Regions from separate parts of the Pseudalkalibacillus sp. NRS-1564 genome, predicted to be linked through region 3. Evidence: riboswitches for the same ligand, from Rfam matches in the RefSeq annotation. Region 3 holds a riboswitch; each other region holds the start of a gene.
What was found. Region 3 has a riboswitch for cobalamin ahead of ACIFPW_RS12850 (ribonucleoside-diphosphate reductase subunit alpha). Riboswitches for the same ligand answer to the same signal wherever they lie in the genome.
Positions count from the first base shown of each region.

Region 1: another riboswitch for cobalamin. It lies ahead of ACIFPW_RS21080 (ABC transporter substrate-binding protein); the one in region 3 lies ahead of ACIFPW_RS12850 (ribonucleoside-diphosphate reductase subunit alpha).
Region 2: another riboswitch for cobalamin. It lies ahead of ACIFPW_RS02000 (acyl-CoA thioesterase); the one in region 3 lies ahead of ACIFPW_RS12850 (ribonucleoside-diphosphate reductase subunit alpha).

Region 1 is NZ_JBITPM010000049.1:9,191-14,661, forward strand. Features, by position in the region: gene ACIFPW_RS21075 (FecCD family ABC transporter permease) at 1-951, opposite strand, end outside; gene ACIFPW_RS21080 (ABC transporter substrate-binding protein) at 914-1,897, opposite strand; cobalamin riboswitch at 2,036-2,220, opposite strand; gene ACIFPW_RS21085 (ABC transporter permease) at 2,466-5,048, opposite strand; gene ACIFPW_RS21090 (ABC transporter ATP-binding protein) at 5,045-5,471, opposite strand, start outside.
Region 2 is NZ_JBITPM010000004.1:102,552-108,022, forward strand. Features, by position in the region: gene ACIFPW_RS01990 (LLM class flavin-dependent oxidoreductase) at 1-803, shown strand, start outside; gene ACIFPW_RS01995 (AI-2E family transporter) at 880-1,959, opposite strand; gene ACIFPW_RS02000 (acyl-CoA thioesterase) at 2,244-2,738, opposite strand; cobalamin riboswitch at 2,854-3,037, opposite strand; gene ACIFPW_RS02005 (DsbA family protein) at 3,211-3,876, opposite strand; gene ACIFPW_RS02010 (DoxX family protein) at 3,892-4,317, opposite strand; gene ACIFPW_RS02015 (threonine/serine exporter family protein) at 4,420-4,866, opposite strand; gene ACIFPW_RS02020 (threonine/serine exporter family protein) at 4,882-5,471, opposite strand, start outside.
Region 3 is NZ_JBITPM010000026.1:3,108-8,578, reverse strand. Features, by position in the region: gene ACIFPW_RS12865 (hypothetical protein) at 1-340, shown strand, start outside; gene ACIFPW_RS12860 (response regulator transcription factor) at 486-1,172, shown strand; gene ACIFPW_RS12855 (sensor histidine kinase) at 1,144-2,481, shown strand; cobalamin riboswitch at 2,840-3,015, shown strand; gene ACIFPW_RS12850 (ribonucleoside-diphosphate reductase subunit alpha) at 3,170-5,383, shown strand; gene ACIFPW_RS12845 (ribonucleotide-diphosphate reductase subunit beta) at 5,398-5,471, shown strand, end outside.

The DNA.
Region 1 (5,471 bases), on a different contig from region 3:
TGAAATTAAATCAGCGATGATTAGAAAAGCAGCTCCAAGTAAAATGGATAGTGGCAGTAAATGCCTGTGATCCGGGCCCCATAGAAGGCGCGTTAAATGCGGAATCACAAGGCCAACGAAACCAATCGTTCCTGAAACCGCAACAGCTGCCCCTGTTAAAATCGAGCCGCCGATTAGAATCCAAAGCTTTCGTTTCGCGACGTTTACGCCGATATGCTGAGCGCGTTCTTCACCAAACGACATCGCGTTCAGCTCCTTGCTGCTAAACAGCAGGATCCCTGAGCCGATGATGAAAAATGGAAGAATGATTCCGATGTATTCCCATCCGCGCATCGACACGCTTCCAAGAAGCCAGCCGATAATTTGACGAAGCTCCTCTCCTGTTAAGGCGATCATAAGTGACAGGAGTGAGCCAAGGAATGAGCTAAACACAATTCCTGTTAGGATGATCGTCTCCACGCGCATCGATCGCTCGATTTGTCGTGCGAAGAAAAGCACGAGGAAAATCGTGAGAATCGATGCAGCGATGCTCATAACTGGTAGGGTGAACATGCCGACAAACGGAATGGACAGGTTGAAAAACAGCACGAGTACCGCTCCAACTGATGCTCCGGATGAAACGCCGAGCACGTACGGATCCGCTAGTGGATTACGCAAAAGACCTTGAAAGGCGGCCCCTGCTATCGCAAGAGACGCCCCCACTAGACCTGCCAAAATGACGCGTGGCAAGCGAATATCCATCACAATCGTTGTAAACATTGGATCGGTTTTGCCTATGAATGGAAGGTGTAAAACTTCGCTTCCGATTAATTTTAGAATGGTAAGCACTGGAACTGAAACAGTACCGATTGAAATGCCAAGGAGCATGGCACCAATTAAGAGTGCTATCGCAATCGGATAGGCAATGAACCGTTTATTCAGCAAAAACATCCGGATAAACCGCTTTTGCAAGTTCCTCTACTCCTTCAGTAAGACGAGGGCCAGAGCGCGTAACGAGGTCAGAGTGTACGTCAACAACCTGCTCTTCTTTGACAGCCGTTACGTCCTGCCAGCCGTCGCGGCTTAACACTTGTTCAACTGGCTTCTCTGTATAGTAGCCGTACGTTGTGATGATCACGTCTGGATTCGCTTCGATAATCGCTTCCTGATCCACCTGGTTCCAGCCTTCCTGATCGTGCGTCACGTTCTTCGCGTGAATCATCGTTAGCATGTCATCCATAAACGTATTCTTCCCTGGAGAGTAGATTTCAGGCGCAGGGGCAACTTCGACGAAGACATTTTTCTGATCTTCTTCACTAATGCTTTCTGCTTTTGCTTGAATGTCTTCAAGATCTTGCTTCATTTCATCGATCGCTGTTTCCGCTTCTTCCGTTTCACCAGTTGCTTGTCCGATCATTTCGATGGAAGCGTACACTTCATCGAAGCTTTTCGCATCGTTCACAACGAGTACGGTGATTCCAGCATCACGAAGCTGCTGTAGACCTGCTTCTGAGTTATGTGCGCTTGAGCCGTGTGCAAGTACGAGATCAGGCTTTAGAGAAATGATTTTCTCCACGTTAAATTCCATGCCGCCGATTTTTTCGATATCAGCCGTTTCTTCCGGATAGTTGGCGAAGTCAGATACGCCAACGACTTCTTCCCCTGCTCCCAGGTCGAAAAGGATCTCAGTGTTACTCGGGATTAAGGAGACAATTTTTTCAGGATCTTTTTCGATCGTAACATCCTGGTCCAACGCATCCGTTATCGTTACTGGGAAAGCGCTATCTTCTGACTGTTCAGCTTGCTCTGTATTCGCATTTTCTTCATTTGTCGCGCTGTTCTCTTCACTCGCTCCGCAACCTGCGATGATTCCTGTAACGAGAAAAAGTAAAACGAGTAGTGAATAAAGCTTTTTCATGTGTGTTTCTCCTCCTGTTTTCTGATGTCTCTAAACTAAAAAATCCCCACGCACGAGGGCATGGAGATGGTCGAATGGAAGTAACGGTGTGCCAAAGGCAGCACCTGAATCCGTTCGCACATCCCTATCCTCGTAGGCTGTTCGCGCTAGACTCAGGCAGGTCTCCTGGCTCATGGTTATCGCATGCTGCTCCTTCCCATTCGCTGTTACGAACAGTGGATTCTGCAGCAGGCGACCATTTACAGTGGCGGGACCGCGCTGGAATTGCACCAGCTTCCCTATTAAGTCTTCATTGAAAAGACACCTGAATCGATCACTATGTAATTGGTAACAGGTTTATTATACATGATTGCGGGGGTGGGGGGAACAGTTGTGTTTTGAGGGGGTCAGACCCCTCTCTGACCCCTTCGCTTTCATTCACAACGATCCCCCTTATTCGTTAAGGCTCCGAAGAAATTCTCAGACTTACAAAAGCAAAAAAAGTGTCCCTCATTGAAGGACACTTTTGCTGCTTTTGTCTTTTGGTGGGGTCAGGCACGAGCCTGACCCCGCCCTCCGCTTCCACCGCTTACACATTCTCTTGCTTCAACGTATCAACGATATTATTCTTGTCTAATTTCTTAATAGAGTAGAACATTGCGGAACCTACGATGATGAAGATGGCAATGATCACAAAGAGAAGACTCATCCACGGCAATGTGAACCCATAGACAAACGTACTTCTAAATGACAAATACATCAAGAACATGATTGCGATGCTGATTGGAATCCCATAGAGGATTGCCTTCATGCCATAGAAGATACTTTCGTAGTTCATCATTTTACTAAATCCTTTCGGTGTCATCCCAACGGACTTAAGCATAGCGAATTCTCGCTTGCGAAGAGAAATGCTTGTCGAGATTGTATTGAAGATATTTGCGATTGAGATTAGGGAAATTAACGAAATAAATCCGTACGTGAAGACCGACATGAACAGAATCATCTGCTTGTCGCGCTGTCTATTTTGAAAAACATTATAAACATACAGATCGGATCGTTTCATCTCTTCAATCGCTTCTTGCGTAGCCATTGGATCTGAACTGTTCATATAGAGAGAGGTTCGCACGTCTTTTTGAACGTCTTTATCAATCATCCCCTTCATGGTTTCCTCAGAAACAATGACGTCGAGTCCACCGGCACCAGACCTACTCACTCCCATTGGCAGTTCATCCGTTAAAGCACCGATTTTAACTTTGTTTATTAATTTTACTTCCTCTGTTTCATAATTCATTGAAGATAGCTCGATGCTTTCCCCTATTTTGGCGTTGAGAGACTTTGTTTCCTTAATCTTGCTTGTCTCAGGATCCATATAAGAGACGTTTTCAATCAAGATACCGGCCGGTTTCTCCGGATCCTGAAGTTTCTCTGCATCCACGCCTACTTTTTTTGCATATTCGTTAAAGCTTTGTTCATCTAAGCCATGTAAAACCGCATTATACTGGTATTTCCCATCCCTTAGTAAGCTCTCATCCTGATATAAGTTTTCCTCTAATCCATCTGGGATAGCATCATCATCCACATAGGTGTTTAACACCAGTTCCTTGGTCATACTTGCTTTCGTAACATTCTTGAGCTTCGTAAACGGCTCCAGATCCCCTTTCTCAACGCTGTTTCCACTTATTTGAATATCAAAATTGAGGTTTTGCTGCGAGAGCTCAACCGATTTTTCTAAATTCGATGTAAAGTAGGAAACAGATAGAAACAGGATAATGCTAATCACAAGGGAAAAAACGGTCACCTGATACCTTCTTTTATTCCGCTTTAAATTCTTCAAGCCGATCTCAGCTTCGATCCCAAATAATTTTCGAATCAGTTTGGAAGTCTTCACTGTTTTGCCCGATAGCTTGATATCCTGCGTTTGTCGGATAGCATCAATGGCTGAGATCTTCGATGCTTTACGTGCTGGCATATAGGATGAAATAAAAATTGTGATGATTGAAATCCCACAGGCAACGAGAATACTTAGAGGCGTTACGACGACTTGGAGCTTTTCTGTACCCCCAAGCGCCCCTTCAATAAAGGAATTAATGAACATGAAAGTAGTCGCTATTCCAGCAAATCCAGCAAGAATTCCGATCGGGATACTGATCAGGCCAATAATCGCTCCTTCAAAAAAGACCGATGTTTGCTTCTGTCGTTTCGTCGCTCCAACGCTCGCCAGCATACCTAAATGTCTCGAACGTTCGGAAACACTAATCGCAAATGCATTGTAAATCAATGCAACGGAACCGATAATGATAACGCTCATAATAATTCCGGTTAACAGTAGCATTGTTGTTAACAGATTATCGTTATCGGTCACGCCATAGTAGCGAAGCAGTTCATCGTTAAACGAGACGTTTTCAATATTGTTTTGTTTCGCCAGCGCTTCTGCATGCTCATAAAGAGATCGTTTCACTTTGTCCAACACGACGACAGCATCAACGGTGTCCTTGCTATTCATAAGGCTTTGATCGACATAGCTAATCGCCGTATAACCGGGCGCCCACGCGGGTTCCCATGTGGGACGTTTGATTGTTCCTACAATCGTATACGTTCTCGTGTTCTCATTTTCTAATGATTCACTTGCACCTTCTACATCCGTTTGGAGGGGATCGTTTTGAGAAAAAGGACGTTCAACACCTTCCATCTGGCGTTCGCCAACGTTCAGTGTGAGTTGATCGCCAATTCCGTGTTTCACCTTTGCATTCCCCGCAACTTCTTCAGACAACACAATCTCATTGTCTTCCTGCGGCAAGCGTCCCTCGCTTATTTCGATTGGGAAGTTTTTGAATCCCTGCTCATTGTATTCTTTAATAAACAAATAAGGTTTGCTTTCATTTTTCGCTTCATCTAATTTGGCATAACCTACATCGTTTGCGAGAACCAGAGTCTTGGTTGATTCGTCGCTTTCGATCGCTTCAATTTGATCGGAATCGACGTTCTCATATTGAACGTGCCACTCTCCATCCGTCGCGATCGATTGTCGTTGCAAGAGATCCATGAACGAGACACCAAGCGTCGCGACAGCCATGACCATCGCTACGGAAATAATGACACCAATGATGGTAACCAGCGTCCGTCTTTTATTTTCCTTCAAATGCCTCACGGTCAGTTTATTTACGATGTTCATGGACGGATCACCTCGTCTTTGGCAATCCTCCCGTCTTCAATCGAAATGACACGATCCGCTTGTAAAGCAATCCGTTCATCATGCGTGATGACAATCAGCGTTTGGTTGTAATTTTTATTAAACATTTTCAGCAGCTCCATAATTTCACTGCTGTTTTGACTATCTAGATTTCCGGTCGGTTCATCGGCGAGCATAATGGAAGGATTACTAATGAGTGCCCTCCCAATTGACACACGCTGTTGCTGTCCTCCTGATAACTGGTTCGGCGAATGCCCAAGCCGATTTTGTAAGCCCAATGTGCCGACGATATTCTCAAGCTGCTTTTGGTCAACTTTATGTTCATCCAGTAGCATCGGAAGGGTAATGTTCTCTTCAACGGTTAAGATTGGAATCAAATTATAGAATTGATAAATCAACCCGATT
Region 2 (5,471 bases), on a different contig from region 3:
CCTCAACCTCTAATATCAAGGTAGGCTCTGGTGGTGTCCTGCTTCCACAATATAGTCCATTCAAAGTGGCAGAGAATTTCCGACAACTAGAAGCTCTTCATCCAGGACGTGTAGACCTTGGAGTCGGCCGTTCACCCGGTGGTACAGCAAAAACACGATTAGCTTTAACAGATGGCATTAATAAAAGCTTGAATGAATTCCCACGTCAATTAAAAGAGCTCTCCCACTACTTGACTGACTCTATGCCGAGAGGACACGAGTTTGCCGGCATAAAAGCAGCTCCTCAAACCGACTCACCCCCTTCTCTTTGGCTATTAGGTATGGGTGAGAATAGTGCTAAAAAAGCAGCAGAATTGGGCATTGGCTATGTCTTTGGGCATTTTATTAAACCTGATCGAGGTAAAAACGCCCTCCAAACTTACTATCAACAGTTCCAACCTACTTATTATAGTCCTTCTCCTTCAGCTATTATTGCCCTATTCGTCGTATGTGGAGAAACTGACGAAGAGGCGGAAGAACTTGCTTTAAGTCAGGATCTCTGGCTTCTGCGAGTAGAAAAAGGTCTTGATAGTCGAGTGCCATCCATTGACGAAGCTAAACAGCACCGTTATACCGTAACGGAAGAAGAACGAATAAAAAATAATCGAAAACGAATGATTATCGGATCTAGAGAAACAGTAAAGAAGAAAATCGACGAATTAGCCGAACACTATCAAACTGAAGAATTCATGGTTCTCACAAACATACATGATTTTGATGAGCGAAGAAAATCATATGAGCGTCTTGCACATATTTATTTATAAGGCGATTACTCAACATGTTTTTAGGTGTTACTCAAATAAAAGCCCCTACTTCTCAATGAAATAGGGGCTTTTACCGTTATTCAGTTAATTCGGATCGATGCCGTATTCGATAAAATTCATAGAAATTCTTAACGATGACCTTAATGACGGAGTAAAGTGGAATAGCAATCAGCATCCCAATGAACCCATATAAAGCCGCCGCTACAATTAGTAGTAAAATGATGGTTAAAGGGTGTATGTTTAACCTTTTACCTAGGACAACAGGCGCTACCAAGTTTCCTTCTAACTGTTGAACAACTATCGTAATAATAATCACATACAAGGCTAACATCGGTTCTTGTGTTAAAGCGACAACCAGAGCAGGTATAACACCAATAATCGGCCCGAAGAATGGGACAACTGCTGTGACCATCACAAATAGTCCTAATATTAATGCATAAGGTAGTCCAATGATTAAATAACCAACATACATTAGGACACCGTCTACGATTGCTACAATAATTTGTCCGATAATATAGGCCGATAAAGTTTTATCAACCTTATGAAGGATCTGTTCTCCTTCACCCTGATGTTTATTTGGAATAAATCTTAGGAGAAATGGGCTTAATTTATGATCATCTTTAAGAAAATAGAATAAGACAAAAGGTACGATTACAAGGACTGTCGTAGCACTTGTTAATGCACTCACAACCTGCATAATATGATCACCGAGGCTTTGCGTTAAATTACCTAAATAGCTCGTTGCTTTTTGTTGAAGGTTTTCTACAGAAAGCATCCCCATATCATTTTTCTCCATCATTTTCTCAGCTTCTTTTGCTGATTCTTTCAGCTTCTCAGGCAACTCCTTCGAAAACTCTGAAACCTGACTCTGAATCGGATTTGCTAGAAAAGTGAATCCAGTATAGAGGATACCCGCAATCCCTATAAACACAATTAAAATCGCGACAATATCTGATACAAATGGAATCTTTTTTAATAACTTAACAATAGGCTTGATTGCATAATACAAAAAACCAGCAATTAGTACTGGATAAAACAATGTACCTATAATTGTTTTCACCGGTTTCAATAAATCTAATTCTGTCAAAAAGAAAAAACAGATTAATAATAGAATAATACCTGTTATATACTTGAAGAAATCATGTCTAATCCACATTGGCCGTCTCCTTTGTTTTTATTCATTTCACTCTCATCCCTATACCACTCAACACTCTTTTACTAACTTGATTTCCACAAAAAGTTTCCGATTCCAGGGGATCTAAAAAGGAACCTCTCTCGTAAATATTGTTTCTATAAGAGTGAGGGGTGATTCCCTCTCCAATCAGCTAAATGTGGTTTTAAATACAAAACTACCATCTTTTAGGAATGAACCAAAATATAACGATAAAATGTCTCACGACTAACAAAAGAGAGCCGGAATACTCCAGCCCTCTTTTCTGGTTATAACAACGTTAGGATTCCCCCTAGATTCTTGCTTGTTTCTTTACGATCTAATCTTGTTTGAGCTCTTTTTTGGGCTAGCTCGTTAAGCTGCTTTTCCCCTTCAGTTTCCGGCTGAATTCCAGGTACTTTCATTGGTCTACCGTCGAGAAGGGCTACAAACGTAATAAAACACGTCGCTGCTATACGATTGGCACCCGTTAAAAGGTGTTCGGCGTTTACTTTCACAAAAACTTCCATTGAGCTTTTACCTGTCCATATGACAAAAGCTTCATAATGAATCGAATCCTCTTCCGTTATAGGATGTAAAAACTCCACCGTATCCATAGACACTGTCACGCATTCTAGACGAGAATGCCTTGTCGCCGCGATTGATGCTAGCATATCCATATCGGCAAGGAGTTTACCCCCAAATAATGTTCCATGGCTGTTAAGGTCAGGCGGAAAAATACGGCTGCTCTTATACACTCTTGATTCGCTTACATTCTTTTTCATATCATCTCTCCTTTTCTAAACAATAAAAAATGCATACTCTTTTCATAAGAGCATGCACAACAAATAGACTTTTCCCAGTCTTCTCCGTTACACCCCCCCTATCGTCCGTAGGTCAATCAGTGCTTTAGAAAAGGCAGGTCTCCTGGCTTGAAGCTTTGTTGAACGAATGCCCCTTCCCTATCATTGATAAGTGGGGTAACGCACCGTCCTTACTTCTTACAGTGGCGGGACCGCATTGGATTTTCACCAATTTCCCTATTAAGTACTGGAATCAGTACACCTTTTCCATTTTATTCAATTGTACTTCTCTATTCTTCATGCCGGGGATCCAAAAGTCAATACCATTCGTTAATCAAACGTTTGTTTAACTATTTATACCTTAAACAAACGTTTATTTAATGATTTTTCCGCCTGCAGAGGAACCAATTAATTAGAATGCAACAAAAAAAAGACGCCTTCACAGCGCCTTTATTTATTCGTCGGTTGAATCCTCAACCATTTGTTTTAATTCAGATAAACTAGTTCCGTCAAAACGCTTACCATCTACAAATAAGGTAGGCGTTTCTGAAACATTCTTTTTATTTGCATAAGCAAGGTCAGCTTCTACTCGTTTCTCACCTGCACCACTCTTATAGGCTTTAACAACTCTGTCCGTTTCTTCTTCACTAACTAGACCACTAAGGGTTTTCGTTAAGAAAGATTCAGTTAAAACATCTTTCGTCTCAGATCCTTTTTTATGTTTGTCATACAGAACATGATGAAATTGCCAAAATACATCATTACCTAATTCTTGATAAACAACCTCAGCAAATTCAGCAGCCCTCGTGGAATCTTTATAGAGGAACGGATAATGGACAAAGTAAAATTTTGCTTTCTCAGTTGCTAATAATTCCTCTTGGATTTTTGGAAGCAAAGATTCATTAAAGGATTGACATGAAGAGCATTTATAATCACCAAATTGCACAATTTCAACTGGCGCTGTTTCCTCACCCAAGTGCGGTTGAGAATCTAATTTAAATCCTTTTGTATTTGCAAATGGATGAAATAGAAAGTTAATAAACAAAAATAGAATAACGAGTCCCGCAAATAATAATAACCATCTGGCACCCGGTTTTAACTTCTTTTTTGGTTTAGCCATTCAGTCACTTCCTCTTTAATCCTTTGTTACTTTCTCCTGATCGATCTTAAACGACCAACCTTTTCTCTTAAGGTATGTTGAAAGACTATATGGACCGCCGCCTCCTAGAAATAAAGACACTGACATAGCTAGAAAAGCAATGTCTAGTTCATAACCGCCCAGCATTCCAGTTGATCTCTTTACAAAGAGAAGAGCTCCTAATAAAATCATGGAAAACAGTACGCTGACAATTCGCGTTTCTAAGCCGAGAATCATCAAAACTCCTCCAGTTAACTCAACTATAGCCACAACATAAGCAAGAAAACCAGAAATACCGATTGTCTCAAAAAAAGCTACTGTATTCGTGATCCCTTCAGAAAACTTTAAAAAACCATGAGCAAAAAAAAGCATACCTACGACCAATCGAATTGTTAACAACCCGAGATGGGGATAGGTTTTCATTATTGATCCTCCCCAGATACTAACATTATTTGACACCGTTCGACACAGTTATCCAACTAAACGTTATCATAATGAATGCCTACATTGCAAAAGGATGAAGACCTATTTCTGCCCCCTTGCGAGTGTGGAATGCCGTATGATTTGATTGATCACTTCCGAAAATACTAACCCTACTGCAATGGATCCCGATATCATAAATGCTCTGGCTGCAAGGTTAATGGCACTATTGTAATCATTTTGAACGAAATTCCTCATCGCATCGTAAGCCAGACCACCTGGAACAAGCGGAATAATCCCCGCTACACTAAATATAATGACTGGTGTCCGATACACCTTTGCAAAAACCTGACTAATAACAGCGATGACAAATGAGGCTGTTACAGTGGCGATGACAGCATCAATACCTGATGCCTCCATTCCGTAATAAATCATCCAGCCACACATGCCAACAAACCCGCCTTTAATAAGGGAGGATTTAGGAGCGTTAAATAATAATCCAAACGCTGCACTTGCCACAAAGCTCGTCAAAACCTGAGCAATAATTGTCATAATTGTCCTCCCTTTCTATAAAAATGATACAACAAGGGCAATGCCTGCTCCAATCGCAAATGCGGTAAGAAAGGCTTCTGCGCCTTTAGATAGGCCAGATATTAAATGCCCCGCCATTAAATCCCTTACAGCATTCGTGATTAATAGACCAGGAACAAGTGGCATCACTGAACCAATAATAATTTTATCAAGTTGCCCACCGATTCCAGTAGACACAAAAAGGACAGCGAGTAATCCTATGACAAATGAAGCAAGGAACTCTGAGAAGAATTTTATCGGTACAATGCGGTTAAATAGTGAAACACTATAAAAGCCACCTCCCCCTGCAAGAACTGCCGGAAGAAAATCTCCCCACTCCCCTTGAAACATAATTAGAAAACAACCGCTTGCAATCGCAGCAGCAACTAACTGCTTAGGAAATGTATACCGCTCGGTCATTTTATCCAATTGGTCAAGCTCTTCATAAGCTTCCTTAATCGAAAGACCACCGCTGCTAATTCTCCTCGATATACTATTTACCTTCGTTACTTTATCTAAATCCGTCGTGCGCTCTGAAATGCGCATCAACTGTGTTTTGGAAGGTTCAGGACCTTCTAAAGAGAAAA
Region 3 (5,471 bases):
ACTGAAAATGGCAACTGCTGAGAAAAAAGATCAATTAATCGACCTTTTGCTTGATCAGGATGCTTCTAGTGTTGAAGGTGTCGATGAGCTTCAGAAAGAGCTTGCTGATCTAAACTCACAGCTTGATGCGATGCATGATGAAGCACAGGCTGCTCATGAAGAGAGAGAGTCTAAGAAGCAGGAACTTGAAGAAAGTGGAGAGCGTCCAGAGTTAACCGACGAAGAGAAAGCCGCAAGAGAAGAAATGCGCGAAGAGATGGAAGCCAAGCGAGAGCAGGCTCAAGAAATTGTGAAACAAAAAAATGATATACTTGATCAGCTGATTGAAAAACTTAGCTAATCTTAGCGAGAGATAGGGGCCCCTATCTCTTTCGTATGTTTTGAAGACATGCGGCTGATTTACTGTCAGATAAGGCTAGGATAATATAAAGAGTATGAAAAGCACATTTCGTCTAAGATGTGAAAAGGGAACGGAGTTGAGAGAGATGCAGCACGTTTTTGTGATAGATGATGAACAAAATATACGTGATATTTTAGAGAAGTATTTAAAAAAAGAAGGGTTTATTGTCTCAACCTTTACAGATGGGGCAGAAGTGTTAAGTGCTCTAGAAACAATTGAACCCGATTTATTAGTATTAGATATTATGATGCCAAATGTTGATGGACTTGAACTCCTTCGACGGTTAAGAAAGTATTCTTACATTCCCGTTATCGTTGTTTCCGCAAGAGATGAAGAGCTTGATCGGATACTAGGCCTTGAACTTGGTGCTGATGATTACTTAACGAAACCTTTTAGCCCTAGAGAACTTGTTGTGCGTATTAAGAATCTATTCAAACGGATGAATCGCCTAGAGAAAAACCATTCTTCACAAGAAATCACTGTTCAGAACGTACGTTTAAATAAGAAAAAAAGACTGTTATTAGTGAATGAGGAAGAAATGGCTTTAACGCCGAAAGAGTACGATGTGCTCGCCTATCTCCTCCAACATTCAGGACAACCGTTTACAAGAGAGAGATTAATTGAAGCCATTTGGGGTTATCAATATGTAGGTGATGGCAGGATTATTGATGACCTTGTGAAAAGGCTACGTAAAAAGATGTCAGATGCAAATGCGCAAGCGAAGATTGCGACAGTCTGGGGGTATGGCTATAAAATCGATGAAGAAGGTTAATATCGGTACCAAATTGTTTCTTAGTTATATCGTTCTTATTGTTGTTATTCTGCTTATTACTACTATTTCATTTCAATATTTGTTTCAAGAATATCTTGTGCGCGAAACGAGAGAACAGCTGCAAAAAGAGGGATTGCAAATTAGTCAAATGCTCGAAGATCGACAGTGGAAGGGCGAAAATTCACCTAATGGGTTACTTGATCGCAGAAGAATTGAAATGGCAGGCAATTTAATCTCATCTCAATTTATAATTTATAATGCAAACGAGAAGGCAATTTATTCGAATGTCGATGAAGTAGTTCGAATTGATTATGAAGAAAACAAAGGAAAATTATACGTTACAGAGGAAGTGCCAATTAGTCTTTCACGAGAGCAAGTTGGCAGTATTGTGCTATTTACGAAGGTAGAAAGTCTTGAAGGTTTCAATCGGATTATTCAGCAATCACAGGCTGTTAGTCTTTTAGTATCTGCTGCTGTTGCCGTGCTCCTTGCTGCTATTATGCAGAAAGGAATAGCGGGGCCAATTCGATTACTTGCCAACCACATGAGGGAATTTACGATGCGCAAGGAACAACCCCCGTTGACGCTTAAAACAAAGGATGAAATCAATGAACTTGCTAAGACGTTTCAAGAACTAACGGAGCAACTTCGAAAAAATGATTTTGATCAGAAGGAATTCCTTCAAAATGCGTCTCATGAATTAAAAACACCTCTAATGGCCATTCAAGGGAATGCGGAAGGGATTCTAGATGAAGTAATCGTAGGAGAGGACGTCGAGTATAGTCTTGAAGTAATCGTGAAAGAAACGCAGCGTTTAAAAAAGATCGTGCAGGACATTTCTTATTTAACTAGGTTAGAAACAGTAGATGAATCTTTTACTTATGAAGTAGTCGATCTTCATCACGTGTTGATGGAAGTCATCACTGCGGTAAAACCACTTGCACATCAACGGCAAATAGAGGTAAGGTATGACACTGATCATGCCATAGACGTTAAGATGGACAGTGATAAAATGAAGCAAGCTTTTATGAATATATTCGGTAATGCCCTTCGATTCGCTTCGTCCGTTATAGAAGTACATGTCCACCAAGATAATGGTCAAGTTTATATTGAGGTTGAAGATGATGGTAAAGGCTTTGGCGAGAATCCACAGCGCGTTTTTGAACGATTCTATACAGGTGACAAGTCAGGTTCTGGCATTGGTCTATCGATTACGAAAACAATAGTAGAAAAGCATAATGGTAAGATTTACGCCGAAGACAATAAAAAGGGAGGAAGGATCGTGATCTCGCTTCCTTTTCAATCGTAGTTAGAACTTTATGTTTTATGCTCACTTAACTTTTGTAGAATTTCTTTGCTTTCTTGTTCACTCAAAATACCAAATTTCTGACAGAGTTGTGTATAGCCAGCCAATTTCTTAAAATTAACCGAAGATAATCTTTTCATCATACTCACCTTTCTTTCCTTTAGGAAACTTTTTTAGGTATCAACAATATATGCATGAGCATGTTGAAAGTGATAGGTGAGTGTCTTTAGAGTTGAAATAAATTGAAGTCAATGTAACAATAAAGCTTGTGCTAAATTAAAGCATCATGTAAGATGAGGTTATCAATATTTAGTAACTATCAAGTGTTTCGGATACTATATATGGTGTAAATTGTACGCAATTAAATAATTGAGTATGCGGTGTCGTATAACGACTTAATAGGGAATCCGGTCTGAATCCGGAGCTGTCCCCGCAACTGTCGTGTGGACGAGGCAAGAAGCCACTGGAGTTAATTCCGGGAAGGCTTGCCAAGGAAGAAGCACAAGCCAGTAGACCTGCCGTATAGTCAAAAACGTTTCTATTCTTCGGGGGTTGAGGGTGAGAAATGGCAGGGTAAATGTACGAGTACGTTCATTTATACGTTGTCGTTTTCTCCAGGCTCACTCTTCCGAGAGTGAGCTTTTTATTTTGGATGGATAAAGGAGAGAGGTATATGAGTACTGTAGCAGAAATGACAGTAACAAAAATGATAGAGGAAGTAAGAACGCTCCTAGATGAGTACCCGTTACTTGCTAGTGAGAGTTTTATTGAAAAAACAATTGATGGTATTTCAGAAGAATCAACGCAAGAAGAGGTCGGTAATATTCTAGTTTTAAATGCCCTTGAACGAATTAGCGCAACAGAACCTGACTGGACTTATGTGGCAGCAGCTTTTCATCTTCGTTCGCTCTATCGTAAGTCTCTTTCACATCGTTCTGAGAAAGAGGTATATGGTGGGGGAAGCTTCTATCGCCTTCTTCAACAGCTGACAGATGAAGGGATTTATAACAAGGCACTCCTTCAGTCTTATTCCAAGAATGAAGTAGGGCAAGTTGCTAAGTTAATCGAGCCATCAAGAGATCGTTTGTTTACATACATCGGACTACGAACGCTCGCAGACCGCTATCTAGCTACAGATCATGATAAGAATGTGTATGAATTACCTCAAGAGCGCTTTCTAGTCATTGCTATGACGCTCATGGTAAATGAACCAAAAGATAAGAGATTAAATCTAATTGAAGAAGCGTATTGGGCGCTATCTAATTTATATATGACAGTAGCAACGCCTACTCTTTCAAATGCAGGGAAAAGCTATGGACAGCTAAGCTCATGCTTTATCGATACGGTGGATGACAGTCTTAGAGGAATCTATGACAGCAATACAGATGTAGCGACCGTTTCGAAAAATGGTGGAGGAATTGGAGCATATCTCGGGAAAATTCGTTCTCGTGGTAGTGATATTAAAGGGTTTAAAGGAAATTCATCTGGGGTTTTACCATGGATGAAGCAGTTAAACAATACAGCTGTGAGCGTAGACCAGCTAGGACAGCGTCAAGGTGCTGTTGCTGTATATCTTGATGTCTGGCATAAAGACGTTTTCGAATTTCTTGATGCCAAGCTTAATAACGGAGACGAACGAATGAGGACACATGATCTTTTCACGGGTCTTTGTATTCCAGATATCTTTATGGAAGCAGTGGAAGACCGTGGAGACTGGTATTTATTTGATCCGCATGAAGTCCGTCAGGTGATGGGGTTCTCTCTTGAAGATGCTTATGACAAAGAAAAAGGATCAGGAGAGTTTCGTATGAAATATAGGAAATGTGTGAACCATCCTGAACTTTCAAGAAAAACCGTGCCGGCGATTGAGATTATGAAGCGAGTTATGAAATCACAATTGGAAACTGGGACGCCTTATATGTTCTATCGAGATACGGTGAATCGAGCGAATCCGAATAAGCATGCTGGTATGATCTATGCTTCCAATCTTTGTACGGAAATTATGCAAAATATGAGTGCAACGACCGTTGAAGAGGAATTCACGAATGACGGTAAGATTATCATTACGAAAACGCCTGGTGACTATGTCGTTTGTAATCTATCAAGTATTAATCTCGGGCGTGCGGTTACAGCTAATGCACTAGAGCGATTAATTCCAATTCAGGTAAGAATGCTGGATAACGTGATCGATATTAATACGATCGAAGTGCCTCAAGCCCAGTTAACGAATGAGAAGTATAGAAGCATTGGTCTTGGAACGTTTGGTTGGCATCACCTCCTTGCGAAAAAAGAGATTGTCTGGGAAAGTCAGGAAGCGGCAGACTATGCGGACGAACTATATGAAACAATCAATTATTTAACGATACAGGCAAGTCATGAGCTTGCCGTTGAAAAAGGAAGCTACTCTCTCTTTGAAGGCTCTGATTGGCAAAATGGGGAGTACTTTAATCAACGAGGTTACGTTAGTGAAAAATGGCAGTCCCTTAAGGAAAGGGTCCAAACGAATGGTGTCAGAAACGCCTATCTTTTAGCGGTTGCCCCTAACAGTTCAACAAGTTTAATAGCTGGATCAACAGCATCAATCGATCCGATTTTCCAAAAAGAATACTCTGAGGAAAAGAAGAATTATAAAATTCCTGTTACAGCGCCTGATCTTTCACCTGAAACGACCTGGTATTACAAATCGGCTTATCACATTGATCAGCTTTGGAGTATTGAGCAGAATGCAGCCAGACAGCGTCATGTGGACCAATCAATATCGTTTAATATCTATGTGCAAAGTACGGTAAAAGCGAAGGACTTATTGAACATTCATATGACAGCTTGGAGAAGAGGGTTGAAAACAACCTACTATACACGAAGTACATCTGTAGATATTGACGACTGTGAAAGCTGCGCAAGCTAAAGGAGGAATTGGAAATGGCTACGATTCAACAAAGAAAGCTATACGATGTCTCCGCACCGAATAGCTCGACTGGAATTATTAATGGAGA